DNA from 3 places in the Pseudarthrobacter lactosi genome. Region 1 is predicted to be linked to each of the others. Evidence: riboswitches for the same ligand, from Rfam matches in the RefSeq annotation. Region 1 holds a riboswitch; each other region holds the start of a gene.

Region 1 (5,083 bases):
CCTCGGAAGAGGAGCTCACGCACGACATCAACCGGCTGCGCGCGCAGTGGGAGGGCATCGAAAGCCAGTCCACGTCCACCAAGATCCTCGCCCCGGAACTGCTCTACGGCGAACCTGACCTCACCATCAAGGTGGTCCGTGACGTCTTCAACGAGGACTTCTCCAAGCTGATCGTCTCCGGCGAAGAGGCCTGGGACACCATCGAGGCCTACGTCACCTACGTTGCCCCGGACCTCGTGGGCCGCCTGGAAAAGTGGACCAAGGACACTGACATCTTCGCGGCGTGGCGGATCGACGAGCAGATCCACAAAGCCCTGGAACGTAAGGTCTTCCTGCCCTCGGGCGGCTCGCTGGTCATCGACCGCACCGAAGCCATGACAGTGGTGGACGTCAACACCGGCAAGTTCACCGGCAGCGGCGGCAACCTCGAAGAAACCGTCACGAAGAACAACCTTGAGGCAGCTGAAGAGGTTGTCCGGCAGCTCCGGCTCCGCGACATCGGCGGCATCATCGTTATCGACTTCATCGATATGGTCCTCGAATCCAACCGAGACCTGGTTCTCCGCCGTATGGTGGAGTGCTTGGGCCGCGACCGGACGAAGCACCAGGTTGCCGAAGTGACCTCGCTGGGACTCGTGCAGATGACGCGAAAGCGCATGGGCACCGGGCTCCTGGAAGTCTTCGGGGAGCAGTGTGAAACCTGTGCAGGCCGCGGAATCGTCACCCACGACGACCCCGTGGAACACCGCCGCGCCAACATCGTAGCCGCTGAGCACCACGTGCAGCGGGTGGACAGCCGGCAGGAACCCCGCATCAACGATCAGCGCACCGACAACACGCGCACGGACAGCCAGCGCCCGGACAGCCAGCCGGGTGGCCGCAATGACCGGAAGCGCCGCCGCGGACGTGGCGGCCAGCCGCTGGAAACGGCGCCGGCAGCTCCGGTCCAGATCCACACGGTCCACCCGGAACCCAGTGATGCCGAGCGCCATGCGAAGGCTGAGGCCACGCGGGCCGCGCTTGCGAACATTGCGGCCGCAGCCCATGCTGCGCACCTGCACGACGACGAAGTTGCCCACGCATCAGCAGCAGCGGTACAGACTCCCGCTGCGGCGGTGCCGGCTGAGCGGCCTGAGACGGACTCCAACGGCCGCCCGGCCGCTGTGCTGACGTTCGGCGGCGAGCAGGTGGTACTGCCGTTCGTAGCGCATCACGAGGACCAGGCGCACGCACCTGCTTTGACGCTTGACCGCCTCGCGGAGGCCTTCGCCCACCTTGGCGAGCCGGCCCCTGTAGCGGAAAGCACGCCATCGGCGGCCCGGTCAACGGACAGCCAGCCGGCCGAAGCTGCCCGTCAGCAGCAGCCGGCCGTGGCGGAGAAGGATTACTCGGACCACACCGAGGAGCCGCGCGCCCGTCGTCCCCGGCGGAACCGGAGTGCCAGCCGTGCCCAGGGCGCAGCCAACGCGACCTCCGTGGAGCATCACGAAGCCGTTACGGCGGCTGCCGTCGGACACACCCACGCCGCGAAGGCCCCGGAGCCCATCAATGCTGCTGTGGCCGACAAGCCAGCGGCCACGGACGCGCCCATCATCCTGGGTGTAGGGGTTCCGGCCTCGGAGCTCTGACTAACAGCAGGGCAAGCCACCACAACGGCGCCCGGACGTACCCGTGAATTACGGGCTGCGTCTGGGCGTCCGGCGTTAAGTCCTGAGGAACGCTAGGCTGGTGATCGACACGGGGTGCCGCGCAGAGTGCCGGCTGAGATCCACACCCGTTGAACCTGTCCGGTTAGCACCGGCGAAGGGATGTCTCCTTTGGCTTCAACTTCTGTCCTTCCTCCTGCACCGCCCGCGGCTGCTCTGTCGAAATTCTCTGCCAACCAGGTTGAGGTCCAGCCGGCGCCAGGCCTGTCTGCCAAGGTCCCGGTGCTCCGTGACGTCCCGCGGGTGCTGTCCATTGCCGGATCAGACCCGTCAGGTGGCGCGGGGATCCAGGCCGATCTCAAGAGCATTGCGGCCCTTGGCGGCTATGGCATGGCGGCCATCACGGCCCTGACAGTCCAAAACACGCAGGGGGTCCGGGCGGTTCACGTCCCCCCGGCATCCTTCCTGGGCCAGCAGCTCGATGCCATCAGCGACGACATCACCATCGACGCGGTCAAGATCGGCATGCTGGGCGACGCTGCGGTGATTGGCGTGGTCCGTGACTGGCTGGAAAAGGTGCGTCCCGCCGTCGTCGTTCTTGATCCGGTGATGGTGGCCACGAGCGGTGACCGGCTGCTGCAGGAGTCTGCTGAGGCAGCCCTGCGGGAGATTCTCCCGCTCGCGGACCTGATCACCCCCAACCTGGCCGAATTGGCCATCCTGGTAGGGGAGCCGCAGGCACGGGGCTGGCCTGATGCGCTCGGACAGGGGCAGCGGTTGTCCGCCGCGACCGGTGCCACCGTCCTGGTCAAGGGCGGCCATCTCGACGGCGGGGACTGCCCGGATGCCTTGGTCAACGCCGCCGGGCTGCTCGCCCACGACGTAGTGGAAGTGAGCGGGGACAGGATCCCCACCCGCAACAGCCACGGCACCGGCTGCTCGCTGTCGGCGGCCATGGCCACGGCCCAGGCCAGACTGGGAGACTGGGAAGCCACCCTCCGGCAAGTGAAGCCTTGGCTGATCGGCGCGCTGCAGGCCGCCGACCAACTGGAGGTGGGGACGGGCAACGGCCCCATCAACCACTTCCACCACATGCAACAGGTTCCGGGAGCCAGCGAATTCGCACAGACGCTGCGGCGGGCGGCGGAGCCGGAACTTGTGGCTATCTACGGGCTGGATTTCATCCGCGATCTGGAGGCCGGCACGCTGGCTGAGGAACAGTTCGCCTATTACCTCGCCCAGGATGCCATCTACCTCAACGGTTATTCGCGGGTCCTGGCCCGGGCCAGTGCGCTGGCGCCCACGGAAGCCGCCCAGCTGTTCTGGGCAAAATCTGCCCGGCAATGCCTTGAGGTCGAATCCGAACTGCACCGCACGTGGCTGAGTACCAGGACTGTGGACTCCGTCCTTGGACCTGTCACCAAGTCTTATGTGGACCACCTGCTGGCTGCCTCAGCCTCCGGCAGCTATGCGGTCCTTGTCGCGGCGGTGCTGCCGTGCTTCTGGCTGTACGCCGAGGTGGGACGGTCCCTCCACACAGAGTTCCTGGCGGCCGGTGCACCGGCGGCGCATCCCTATGCCGACTGGCTGCGGGCCTATGCTGACGAGGACTTCGCGCAGGCCACCCGCGAGGCGATCGCCTTGGCCGACGACGCCGGCCGGAGTGCATCCGCAGATGAACGTGCGGCGATGCTCGTGGCGTTCAGGCACTCGTGCCGGTTCGAGGTGGAATTCTTCGACGCGCCGCGAATTCATTCCTGACAGTCTGGGGCCCGCGTGGCCTGTACGATAGTCAGGCACGGTTTTAGATTGTCAGTGCAGTACCTGCTTGTGGGTCCTATCACAGACAACCGACCGTAACCAGCCTCATTTGCGGCCGAAGGCAAAATTAGCGTATTCTAGATCTTCGGTGCTTACGCCAACACTTGGGTTACGACCCCACGGCGTTGAGGCACAGCGAGAACCCAGCCAAATATGGAATCGGGTTCAGCACGCAAATTTAGTAATAAACGTCGAGAGAAGTGAGTTCCCAAGTGGTGTACGCGATTGTCCGCGCAGGCGGCCGCCAAGAGAAGGTTTCCGTTGGAGACTTCGTTACCCTGAACCGCGTCCCCGGTGGAGCCGGCAGCACTTTTGAGTTGCCCGCACTGCTCCTGGTAGACGGTGACAAAGTCACCTCTGCTGCTGCGGACCTGGCCAAGGTAACGGTTACGGCTGAGATCCTCGAAGACCTCCGTGGTCCGAAGATTGTCATCCAGAAGTTCAAGAACAAGACCGGTTACAAGAAGCGCCAGGGTCACCGTCAGGAATTGACCAAGGTCAAGATCACGGGTATCAAGTAACTCTCCGTTACTGTTCAGGTTCTTCAGCAGATTCCCCAGAATTTAAAGGCAGGCATTTCAAATGGCACATAAAAAAGGCGCGAGTTCCACTCGCAACGGTCGTGACTCCAACGCCCAGTACCTCGGCGTCAAGCGCTTCGGCGGCCAGGTAGTTTCCGCAGGCGAGATCATCGTCCGCCAGCGTGGCACCCACTTCCACCCGGGCGCCGGCGTTGGCCGAGGCGGCGACGACACACTGTTCGCCCTGGCCCCGGGAGCCGTCCAGTTCGGCACCCGCCGCGGTCGCCGCGTAGTTAACATCGTTGCTGCTGCAGCTGCAGAGTAACAAATAGTTCTGAAACGGTGGAGCGGGCCATTTGGTCCGCTCCACTATTCTTTTAACCGCATTACAATCGTCTTGGCGCCCTTGGGCGTCCAGGAAACAGCACTGAGGAGATCCACGTGGCGAGCTTTGTAGACCGGGTAGTACTGCACGTATCCGGCGGTACCGGCGGCCATGGCTGTGTCTCCGTCCACCGGGAGAAGTTCATCCCACTGGGCGGTCCCGACGGCGGTAACGGCGGCGACGGCGGCAACGTCATCCTGCGCGTTGACCACCAGACCACTACCTTGCTCGACTACCACCACTCTCCGCACCGCCACGCCACCAACGGCGGGTCCGGTATGGGCGACTGGCGCGGCGGCAAGAATGGCGAGACCCTCATCCTGCCCGTGCCCGACGGCACCGTGGTCAAATCCAAGGACGGCACCGTCCTGGCAGACCTGGTCGGCGAAGGAGCAGAATACGTGGCGGCCGCCGGCGGCCAGGGCGGCCTGGGTAACGCTTCGCTGTCCTCGCAGAAGCGCCGTGCCCCGGGCTTCGCCCTGCTGGGCATCGAAGGTGACGCCCGTGACGTTGTACTGGAACTGAAGTCCATCGCGGATATCGCGTTGGTGGGCTTCCCCTCTGCCGGCAAATCCAGCCTGATCGCGGCCATGTCTGCCGCGCGGCCCAAGATCGCCGACTACCCCTTCACCACACTGATCCCGAACCTGGGTGTTGTCCAGTCCGGCGATGTCCGCTTCACCATTGCCGACGTTCCGGGCCTTATCGAG
Region 2 (5,083 bases), 450 kb from region 1:
TGGGGGACAACCGATGATGTGACACGAAAATCAGGTTAGCCCGATTTCCACGGATCGTGCACGCCCACCGTCCGCCACGCGGGGATTCTCAGGATGCGCCGGCGTCCAGGGCCGCCACGAGTGCCGCTGCAGCCGCTGCGGGATCGGAGGCCTCGGTGATGGCACGCACCACAACAATCCTGCCGGCACCGGCCTTCACTACCTGCTCCACGTTGCCAAGATCGATGCCTCCGATGGCAAACCAGGGCAGCGTGGCCTGGGTGCCACCGGCAGTGCGGACTGCTTCGGCCGCGTACCGCACCAGGTCAAGGCCGACGGCGGCCCTGCCGGGTTTGGTGGGAGTGGCCCAGACCGGTCCGACGCAGAAGTAGTCCAGGCTGCCTTCGGCAGGCAGCCCGCCGGACAGCCGGATGGCGCCTTCGATCTGCTCGGCGGTGTGCGTGGAAAGACCGACCGCAACACGCCGGCCCAGCAGTGTGCGGGCGGACGCAACAGGCAGATCCTTCTGACCGATGTGGAAGACGGGGGCGCCGGACAGCATCGCGACATCGGCACGGTCATTGACGGCCCACAGCTTTCCGTGGCGTTCGGCAGCCGCCTGAAGAACGGCCAGCAGCTCCAGTTCCTCCGCCGCCTCGATGGACTTGTCGCGGAGCTGGATGATGTCCACGCCGCCGGCAAAAGCCGCGTCCACAAACTCGCCAAAGTCCCCGCGGTCCCGGCGCGCATCAGTGCACAGGTAGAGCCTGGCACTGTGCGGGAGGCCTGTGGTCACACCGAGGGTCGGGTCTGTTCCGGCCAGGGAATCGGGAGCGGAGGAGGTAGCGGAGGGCGTGCCTGCAGCGGCGAAGTATTGCGCGTTCATGGAAACCAGCCTAATTCCCCTAAACTGGGCGGGTACTGCGGGAGCCCGTTGCAGCCGTCATAAAGCGGCCGGGCTGAGAGGGCGTCAGAGCCGACCGCTTGACCTGATCCGGCTAATACCGGCGTAGGGAAGGAACCAGATGCCCCCCGCAACAAGCAGCCCACCTGTGGCTGGATCAACCAGCGTCCCGGCCAGCACGGCCGCCGTGCTGCATGCCGACGTGGCAGTCATCGGCGGCGGCGTCATCGGCCACGCAATAGCTTGGGACGCCCGGCGAGCGGGCCGATCCGTTGTGCTGATCGATGACGCACCCGGGAGCGGCGCCAGCTGGGCAGCCGCCGGCATGCTTGCCCCTGTGAGCGAACTGCACTACCAGGAGGAATACCTCCTGGAGCTGATGCTTGCATCCTCCGGGCTGTGGCCCGCCTTCGCGGCAGACCTCGCCCTGGCGGGGGCCGGCGAGACCGGATACCTGACGACGCCGACCCTCGCCATCGGCGCGGACGCTGCGGACCGCCGGGCGCTGATGGACCTCCGGGCCGTGCAGCAGGCCAGCGGCCTGGTGGTGGAACCCCTGACTGTCCGTGAGGCCAGGTCCAGGGAATCCTTGCTCAGCCCAGCCATCTCCTGCGCCCTGGACATCCGCGCCGACCACCAAGTGGATCCACGGAAACTGGTGGCGTGCCTCCAGGCAGTCCTGGCCCTCCATGAATCAGGGGCTGGAACCGCAGTGGCAGGTGCCCGCGGGGGATTCGCCGTTGACCAACGGGCCACTGCCCTTCTCTGGCAGGACGGCTGCGTCAGCGGCGTGGCGCTCGCAAACGGCGGAGAAGTCCAGGCCCGGGAGACCGTCGTGGCCAACGGATTGCAGGCGGCCTCGCTGGGAGGCCTGCCGGCGGGACTGCACCTGCCCCTGCGGCCCGTCTACGGTGACATCCTTCGACTGGCTGTTCCGCAGCACCTGCGACCGCTCCTCACTTCCACTGTCCGTGGAATGGTCCATGGTGTGCCGGTTTACATCGTTCCCAGACAGGACGGCACGGTGGTGATTGGGGCAACGCAACGGGAGGATGCGCTCGCCGGGACAGGTGATGGTGCTGTCTCGGCCGGTGGCGTCTATCAGTTGCTGCGTGACGCCCAGGTCCTGGTGCCGGCCGTCTCGGAGCTTGAACTCCTGGAATGCACGGCAAGAGCTAGGCCCGCCACCCCGGACAACGCACCGCTCCTGGGCCGCGTTCCGGTTTCCGCACCAGCGACGGGGAACGCGGGGAACCCTGGGAGCACAGGAGACATTGCCGGGCTGATCATCGCCACCGGGTTCTTCCGCCACGGAGTGCTGCTTGCTCCGGCGGCGGCAGCGATCTGCCGGGAGTTGCTTGACGGCCGGACAGATCCTCGATGGGGGGCCCTCAGCCCGGCCCGCTTTTCAGGAAAGCACCAAGTGGCCGGCACGCAGACCCCACCCAAGGACAGCAGCAGCATGAAGGACCTCGACCCGCAGAAGGAATCAGCATGAACATCACCCTCAACGGCTCGAGCCATTCCGTGGCCGACGACGCCTCCATCACCACTCTCATCAGCCAGATCACCGGCCGCCCCCTCGCAGCCAACGGACAGGCGACAGACGGGCAGAAACTCGGCGTCGCCGTCGCCCATAACTCCGAAGTAGTACCCCGCAGCCAGTGGTTCGTCACGGCGCTCGCCGAAGGTGACGACGTCGAACTGGTCACAGCAGTCCAGGGAGGCTGACACCATGACAGTTACCAGCAACATCAGCACACAGATCCCGCCCGAGGCGTCCGACAGGCTGGTGATCGACGGCGTCGAGCTCGGCTCCCGCCTCATCATGGGCACCGGGGGAGCCCCCAGCCTGGACGGGCTGGGCGCTGCCCTGCTGGCGTCCGGAACCGAACTGACCACGGTGGCCATGCGGCGCTATTCGCCGGCCGAATCAGGGTCCCTTTTCCAGCTTCTGGTGGACCACGGGATCCGGATCCTGCCCAACACCGCAGGCTGCTTCACCGCACGGGACGCGGTCATGACGGCGGAACTCGCCCGCGAAGCGCTGGAAACCGACTGGCTCAAGCTGGAAGTCATCGCCGACGAACAGACCCTGCTGCCGGACGCCGTGGAGCTGGTGGACGCCACGGAACAGCTGGTAAACCGGGGCTTCAAAGTGTTCGCCTACACCAACGACGACCCGGTCCTGGCCCTGCGGCTGGAAAACCTGGGTGCCACCGCGGTTATGCCGCTCGGAGCGCCCATTGGTACCGGCCTGGGAATCCTGAATCCGCACAACATCGAACTGATCGTCTCGCGCGCGTCGGTGCCCGTGGTGCTGGACGCCGGCATCGGCACGGCATCCGACGCCGCACTGGCCATGGAGCTTGGCTGTGACGCCGTGCTGCTGGCCACCGCGGTCACACGTGCGCAGAACCCGGTCCTCATGGGGGAGGCCTTCAAACACGCCGTCATCGCCGGTAGGCTGGCGAAAGCGGCCGGCAGGATTCCGCGCCGCGAGCACGCTTTGGCGTCATCAGCCATGGAAGGCCGGGCAGAGTTTCTCTAGGCCGTTTCATCCAGGCCGGCCGGACCCGTCGACCAACGCCGCGGCGGTCTCACCGGACGAGCCAAGGAGGCCGCCATGGCCGGCAAGCACGACACCCTCACGCGCAAGCGGATCGAGGCCGTTCTCGCCGAGCTGCCCGACTGGCAGTACCGGCAGGGCGGGTTCGTTGCTGTCTATAAGACGCAGACGGCGGCCGCCGCACTGGAGCTGATTGCCGCCGTCGGACGCCTGGCCGAAGAACAGAACCACCACCCGGACCTGGATTGGCGCTACAACAAGGTCCATCTCCGCTATACGTCCCACGACGCCGGCGGCGAGGTCACCGAGCGGGATGCCAATGCTGCGGCGGCCGTGAGTGCTGCTGCCGCTCGGCTCGGTGCCACTGCCCAACGGGCGAGTTAGCCCGCCGGGTTAAAGAAGGGCGACCACCACCCTGCTGGGTGGTGGTCGCCGTTCTTTAAGGAATCGCCTACAGCTTGAGCGCCTGCGTCAGCCGCTGCGTGTCGTGGCCTTCACGGGTCCGGCCGAGGTAGATGACCGTTCCAACGGCAGCGACGGTGCCCAACGCCATGGGCAGGACCCAGGGAATCCACGTCAGGCCCGGCTGGTAGCCAAACCCTGCCGCGATGAAGATGATCCAGCTGACCGCACCCACCACAACGGCAACCCCTGCGGGCACCCCCGTCCCATACCGGGTGTGGCGCTTGTCATTGGCCCAGACAACAAAGCCTGCGGCCACTAAGACCAGGACAACGATGGTCAGCGAAAGCATGGAATCTCCTCAGGAAGCAGCGGCCAACCGCCAGGGCGGCTGGCCGCGGACGTACTAGAACTGGCCGAAACCGACCTTGCGGGCCTCTTCGGCGCCGATTTCCACGTAGCCCAGGGCATTGCCGGGAACGATGATAATGCGTCCCTTGTCGTCCTTGAGGCGGAGGTCGGTGCCCTTGGTGATGGCTTCTTCAACGATCGTCGCTACAGTGTCAGCATCCTGAGCCGATTCCAGGACGATTTCGCGGCCAATGTTCTGAATGCCGATCTTAATTTCCAACAGGGGGCCTCCCAGCCAATCAAAGTTTCTTGGGTTCTCTTATTTGTAGTCTAGGACTCTTTGGGGAAGCGAGAGATTCCGCGCCAAGCTAAACGATAAATGAGGTCGCTGGCCACATCGAGGTCCAGGTTCCCGTCCGTTTCCAGCCAATAACGCGCGCTGACCTGGGCCATTCCTGCCAGGCCGCGTCCCAGAAGCTGCGCCTCCAGGTGCGGCAGTTTGGTGTCTTCGGCAATCACACGCGCCACGGCGTCCGCAAACGTCTTGTTGAATGTCTCGAGGCGTGAACTGACATCGGGATCATTGATGAGGTCGGACTCGAAGACCAGGCGGTGCGCTTGGTCGTCGCTGGCGATGAAGCGGTAGTAGGCACGCATCACCGCCTGGACACGTTCGTCATTGTCCGTAGTGGAGCTCAAAGCACCGAGCATCAGGTCGGTCAGGGACGCGAGATGGCTGTCCAGCAGGGCAAGATACAGTTCCCGCTTGGACGGGAAGTGCTGGTACAGCACCGGTTTGCTGACGTGGGCTGTTTCGGCGATTTCATCCATGGCGGCGCCGTGGTAGCCGTTGGCGACAAAAACCTCCTGCGCCGCAG
Region 3 (5,083 bases), on a different contig from region 1:
TCGCCGCCGCCGTCGGGCTTCTCCGTTTCCCGGACCTGCTGAGCCGCATGCATGCGGCCACCAAGCCCCAGGTGCTAGGGCTGTTCCTGCTCCTGGCGGCCATCGGCCTGCAGCTGCGCACCTGGTGGGTGTGGCCAGTGCTGCTGGTGGCCTGGATTTTCCAGCTGCTGACTGTGCCGGTTTCGGCCCATATGGTGGGCCGCGCCGGTTACCGCACCAAACACCTGCACCGCGAGCTCCTCAGCTCCGATGAACTCGAAGCCGTGGTTCAGAAGACGGCCCAATCAGCCCGGGATGAGTCATCCAGGGATGAAGCGTCCGACGGCGGCCGGCGGGACTGAAGGTCAGTCGCCGGCGGCCTGCGCGCCAGGGTTAGGCGTTGCCAGGGTTAGACGATGTCCTGGGACTTGGCAAAGCGGGTGATGGCCCGCTGCGTGCCGCGGTTGGCAAGCACCTGGATGATGGTGCTGACCGAGGCCGAAATGAGCGCGAACGTCAGCGCCGAGCGCAGGGTGGTGGGAGTGTCTTCGTCCTTGCCGGTGGGGGGCTTCCGGCCGGTGGACTTTTCCCACACGGTATTGACCACCTTGGTGCCGACGAATCCGGCGCCGAGGCTGATAGCCGTGCCGAGCAGCTTGATGAACAGGTTCATTCGTAGAACTCCTTGTGAGCGGATCCGGGACTGTCTTTAGCCTAACCCGGCTGCATGGACTCCAGAATCTCCCGCAGGGCTTCCACCACAAGATCGTGGTCCAGCATCTGGGGCAGGCCCGAGACCGTCACCGTGGCCACGGCGCCCACGCCGGCGACGTAGACCGGGAAGCATCCGCCGTGGGCCGCGTAGACGGTTTCGTCGTACCAGCCGTGGTCCTCGATGCGGCCGCCGTGCAGCCTGCCGCGGAGGCCCACCAGCAATGACGGGATCTCGTATCTGGCGGCGGTGCGCTGCTTGGCCCGGATCCAGTGCTCGTTGTCGGGGGTGGCGCCGTCCAGGGCCACGTGGAACAGGACCTGCTCGCCCTTGGTGATGTCGATCGCGATGGGCAGCCGGCGCGATTTGCCGAGCTCCACCAGCAGCAGCCCCAGGTTGAGGGAATCATCCCTGGTGAAATGGGGAAACTGCAGCTCGCTGATCTCGCCCTCGATGCGGGTAATCAGGGCCTCCAGGAGCCCCGCCGGCTGAGGCACCGTCGCATCGGGATTGAACGCAGTCACAGTCGGGTTATTGGCAGTCATGGCCCACAATCTACTCCTCCCGCGGTGTAAACTTGACCACGCCCATCAGGGCAGATTTATTACGACAGGGGAGCGCCGCCGTCGGACATCACTGGCTTTGCCAGGGAACCGCAGGTGGGCGCTGAGAGTGCGGACAGCCGCAGACCCTCGAACCTGATCCGGTTAGTACCGGCGCAAGGGAGTCGAGTTCTCGAAGTGTCCGGCCAACGGCGGCAGCGCCGCACACCGGGGCACTTTCCCCTCCTGTTCCTCAGGAGGACCGAATGACAACTGCAGCAATCAAAAAGACCGGCAATACCTGGCGTGTTGTGGACATCGTGGTGGCGGCGCTCATCGCCATCACCGGCGGCGTGATCTTCTGGGCCTGGTCCCAGGGCGCCGGCATCGTTTCCGCCCCCATGAACGCCGTTTACCCCCCGCTGACCGGCCTGATCGCCGGCGGCTGGATGATCCCGGCCGTGCTGGGAATGCTCATCATCCGCAAACCCGGTGCGGCGCTCTTCTGCGAAGCGGTGGCCGCCACCGGCGAACTCATCATGGGCTCGCAGTACGGCGCCACGGTGCTGATCTCCGGAATCCTGCAGGGCCTGGGCGCTGAACTGGTGTTCTTCCTGCTGGTGTACGGCAACTTCCGGTTCAAGTCCTTCCTGCACCAGAAGTACAACCTCATCGCCGCGCTGCTGGCCGGTGCCGGGGCGGGCCTGTTCTGCGGCCTCAATGACTCCTTCCTCCCGTGGGGCTGGAACATCGCCTACGAGCCCGCCGACAAGCTCGCGTACATCGTGTTCTGCACCATCTCCGGCGCGGTGATTGCGGGCGCCTTGTCCTGGATCGCCACCCGCGGCCTGGCCAAAACCGGCGTGCTGAGCTCGTTCGCGTCCCGGAAGGCAGCGTCGGAGCCCGTCTTCAACTGATGACCGCTTCCAACGCCGGCACTTCCGGAGTGCGCCCCGCCGCGGTGTCCGCCCGGGGCTGGGGCTGGCGGCATGCCGGACGGTCCACCCCCGCCGTCCGCGGGCTCGACCTCGACATCGCTCCCGGCGAGCGGGTGCTGCTGCTGGGCCCGTCAGGCGCGGGCAAGTCAACGCTGCTGCACGCGCTCGCCGGGGTGCTGGGGGATGAAGGGGACGACGCCGACGAAACCGGTTCGCTGCTGATCGACGGAGTGGTGCCCCGCGGGCAGCGCGGCCGCTCGGGGCTGATGCAGCAGGATCCGGAAACGCAGGTGGTTTTGTCGCGCCTGGGTGACGACGTCGCCTTCGGTGCCGAGAACCTAGCCGTGCCGCGGGATGAGATCTGGCGGCGCGTCCATGAAGCGCTCGACGACGTCGGGCTGCGAAGTGCCGGCGCAGGGTTGAACGCCGGTGGCGGAGCCGGTCTTAATGCCGACGGCGGAGCCGGTTTGGGCGCCGACGGCGGGACTGGTGCCGCCGGGCTCTCGTTGGAGCACCCGACGTCGGCCCTGTCCGGCGGACAGAAGCAGCGCCTGGCGCTGGCTGGGATCCTCGCGATGCGGCCCGGGCTGATCCTGCTGGACGAGCCCACCGCGAACCTGGATCCAGCCGGCGTGCTGGAAGTCCGCGACGCCGTGGGCCGCTGCCTGGACAAAACCGGCGCCACACTCGTTGTGGTGGAGCACCGCGTGTCCGTCTGGAAGGACCTGGTGGACCGGATTGTGGTGCTGCAACCGGGCTCAGCAGGAGGTTCCGCAGCGGGCTCCGCTGGAGGTTCCGCCGGCACGTCCGCAGTCCTGCTGGACGGGCCGCCGGACCAGGTGCTGGCGGAGGCCCGGGAGATGCTGATCGGCGCGGGCGTCTGGGTGCCGGGGTATGTTCCGGCAACGCGCCGCCGCACGTCCGCAGGCTCCGGTGAACTGCTGCTGGCCGCCGAGGATCTGGCTGTCTCCCGGGAGCGTCCGCGGCGCCGCGGCTTCCGGACCATCCCGCCCGTGCCGGTACAGCAGGGCATCACGGCCCAGGTCCGTTCCGGCCACGCACTCACCGTCACGGGGCCCAACGGCGCCGGCAAGTCAACGTTCGCGCTGACCCTCGCCGGACTGCTGGCGCCGGTGGCGGGGAAGGTGTCCGCCGCCGTCGAGCTTTCCGAGGGGGCAGGGATCGACCCCTTCAAATGGAAGGCCAACCAGCTGATTTCCCGCATCGGAACCGTGTTCCAGGAACCCGAACACCAGTTCGTCACCGGCCGCGTGCTGGACGAACTGATGTTCGGTCCGCTGCACCTGGGCCATGGCGAGGAGCGGGTTGATGAACTGCTGGAACGGCTGCGCCTGACGCACCTGGTGGACGCCAATCCGTACACACTGTCCGGCGGCGAAAAGCGGCGCCTGTCGGTGGCCACCGTCCTCGCGGCACACCCGCGCGTGCTGGTGCTCGACGAGCCGACGTTCGGCCAGGACGCCAATACGTGGGCCGAGCTCGCATCGTTCCTCTCCGAACTGCTCGACGCCGGGACCTCCGTGGTTTCGGTGACCCACGACCAGGAATTCAGTGCGGTCCTGGGCGGGGCCGAACTGCGGCTCGGCCCGGCCGCACGCGGCGGCGCCCGCCAGGCAGCAGGTGCGGCATGAGGGATGCCCTGACCCTCCGTGGCAACCAGGCGCTGCTGACGCGCGCCAACCCGCTGGCCAAGTTCGCCGTCGTTTTCCTCATCACCCTGGTGCTGGCGCTCTCCATCGACTGGGTGTCGGCCTCGGTGGCGCTTGCGGCTGAGCTGGCGCTCTTTCCGCTGGCCGGCCTCACCCTGCGCCTGCTGTGGCAGCGCGGCTGGCCGCTCATGATCGCGGCCGCCTTGGGCGGCTGGAGCACGGCGATCGTCGCGGCGGACAGCGGCGCTGTACTGCTCGACGTCGGGATCTGGTCCATCAGCGAAGGTTCCCTGCAGCTGGGGATCGGTTTTATGCTCCGCGGCCTGGCGATAGCGCTGCCGGCGATCCTGCTGATGACCTGCACAGACCCCACTGACCTCGCCGATGCGCTGGCCCAGAAGGCCCGGCTGCCGCACCGGTTTGTCCTCGGCACGCTGGCCGCGATGCGGCTGGTGGGACTGATGGCCGAGGAATGGCAGACCATCGGCATGGCGCGGCGGGCCCGCGGGGTGGGCTCGCAGGGCAGCCCGCTGCAACGGCTGCGCGCCACCCTCGGGCAGAGTTTTGGGCTCCTGGTCCAAGCCATCCGCCGGGCGTCCCGGCTGGCCATCACCATGGAAGCGCGCGGTTTTGGCACCACGCAGCGGACGTGGGCCCGGGAATCCACATATTCGACGCTGGACGCCTGGGTGCTGGTGGGCGGCGTGCTGATCGCGGCGGCCGCAGTTGTTGCTGCAGCCGTATTGGGGACCTGGAACTTCGTCTGGCGGTAGCTGGCGTGCTCTGCGGGTAACCGCCTGGCGTGAATACCAGCACGACGCCGATCCGTCGCTGGAGCTGCGCACCGGAGGGTCCGACGTCGTCAGCTGGATTCCGCGCACGCGCGACGGCGCTGCGCTGGTGGATGAGGTCTGTGACGCGCTGACGCCGGACGTTGTTTCGGTGAGCGAGGACTACTTTTGGGTGGCCTGCGAGGCATCCAGCACGCGGGCTATCGTCAGGCACCTGCGCAAGGTTCTTGGCGTGGACAAGCAGCGGATCAACGCGTTGGGGTACTGGCGGGTGACGTAGGGCCTCACCGCGCGGTTTGTCGAATATCGCATGGGGCGGGTATTCTGGCCGCCATGCCGCGCATGGGACTTCGAAACACCACTTAATAGCTCACCTGTGATATTTTTTACCTATGATTCAGGAAACCGCCGAGCATATCGCCGCCACACTCAGGGACGCCAGGACTGAGAA

What was found. A riboswitch is a leader RNA that binds a small molecule or an ion and turns the genes downstream of it on or off. The one in region 1 is predicted to bind thiamine pyrophosphate.
Region 2: linked by a shared signal. The riboswitch ahead of thiO (glycine oxidase ThiO) and the one ahead of thiD (bifunctional hydroxymethylpyrimidine kinase/phosphomethylpyrimidine kinase) in region 1 are both predicted to bind thiamine pyrophosphate.
Region 3: linked by a shared signal. The riboswitch ahead of ACZY0Q_RS18045 (ECF transporter S component) and the one ahead of thiD (bifunctional hydroxymethylpyrimidine kinase/phosphomethylpyrimidine kinase) in region 1 are both predicted to bind thiamine pyrophosphate.

The regions. Positions count from the first base shown of each region.
Region 1 covers NZ_JBVAYS010000001.1:822,625-827,707, reverse strand. Annotated here, with positions in the region: gene ACZY0Q_RS03805 (Rne/Rng family ribonuclease) at 1-1,628, shown strand, start outside; TPP riboswitch at 1,729-1,826, shown strand; gene thiD (bifunctional hydroxymethylpyrimidine kinase/phosphomethylpyrimidine kinase) at 1,809-3,407, shown strand; gene rplU (50S ribosomal protein L21) at 3,680-3,988, shown strand; gene rpmA (50S ribosomal protein L27) at 4,050-4,313, shown strand; gene obgE (GTPase ObgE) at 4,430-5,083, shown strand, end outside.
Region 2 covers NZ_JBVAYS010000001.1:1,273,679-1,278,761, reverse strand. Annotated here, with positions in the region: gene ACZY0Q_RS05875 (RNB domain-containing ribonuclease) at 1-25, opposite strand, end outside; gene thiE (thiamine phosphate synthase) at 89-865, opposite strand; TPP riboswitch at 893-1,012, shown strand; gene thiO (glycine oxidase ThiO) at 1,032-2,381, shown strand; gene thiS (sulfur carrier protein ThiS) at 2,378-2,614, shown strand; gene ACZY0Q_RS05855 (thiazole synthase) at 2,619-3,434, shown strand; gene ACZY0Q_RS05850 (4a-hydroxytetrahydrobiopterin dehydratase) at 3,510-3,836, shown strand; gene ACZY0Q_RS05845 (hypothetical protein) at 3,904-4,206, opposite strand; gene ACZY0Q_RS05840 (DUF3107 domain-containing protein) at 4,261-4,485, opposite strand; gene ACZY0Q_RS05835 (TetR/AcrR family transcriptional regulator) at 4,536-5,083, opposite strand, start outside.
Region 3 covers NZ_JBVAYS010000004.1:189,179-194,261, reverse strand. Annotated here, with positions in the region: gene mnhG (monovalent cation/H(+) antiporter subunit G) at 1-341, shown strand, start outside; gene ACZY0Q_RS18055 (DUF4235 domain-containing protein) at 389-652, opposite strand; gene ACZY0Q_RS18050 (heme-degrading domain-containing protein) at 694-1,236, opposite strand; TPP riboswitch at 1,293-1,434, shown strand; gene ACZY0Q_RS18045 (ECF transporter S component) at 1,500-2,150, shown strand; gene ACZY0Q_RS18040 (ABC transporter ATP-binding protein) at 2,150-3,823, shown strand; gene ACZY0Q_RS18035 (energy-coupling factor transporter transmembrane component T family protein) at 3,820-4,614, shown strand; gene ACZY0Q_RS18030 (SIP domain-containing protein) at 4,568-4,912, shown strand; gene ACZY0Q_RS18025 (UDP-N-acetylglucosamine 1-carboxyvinyltransferase) at 5,025-5,083, shown strand, end outside.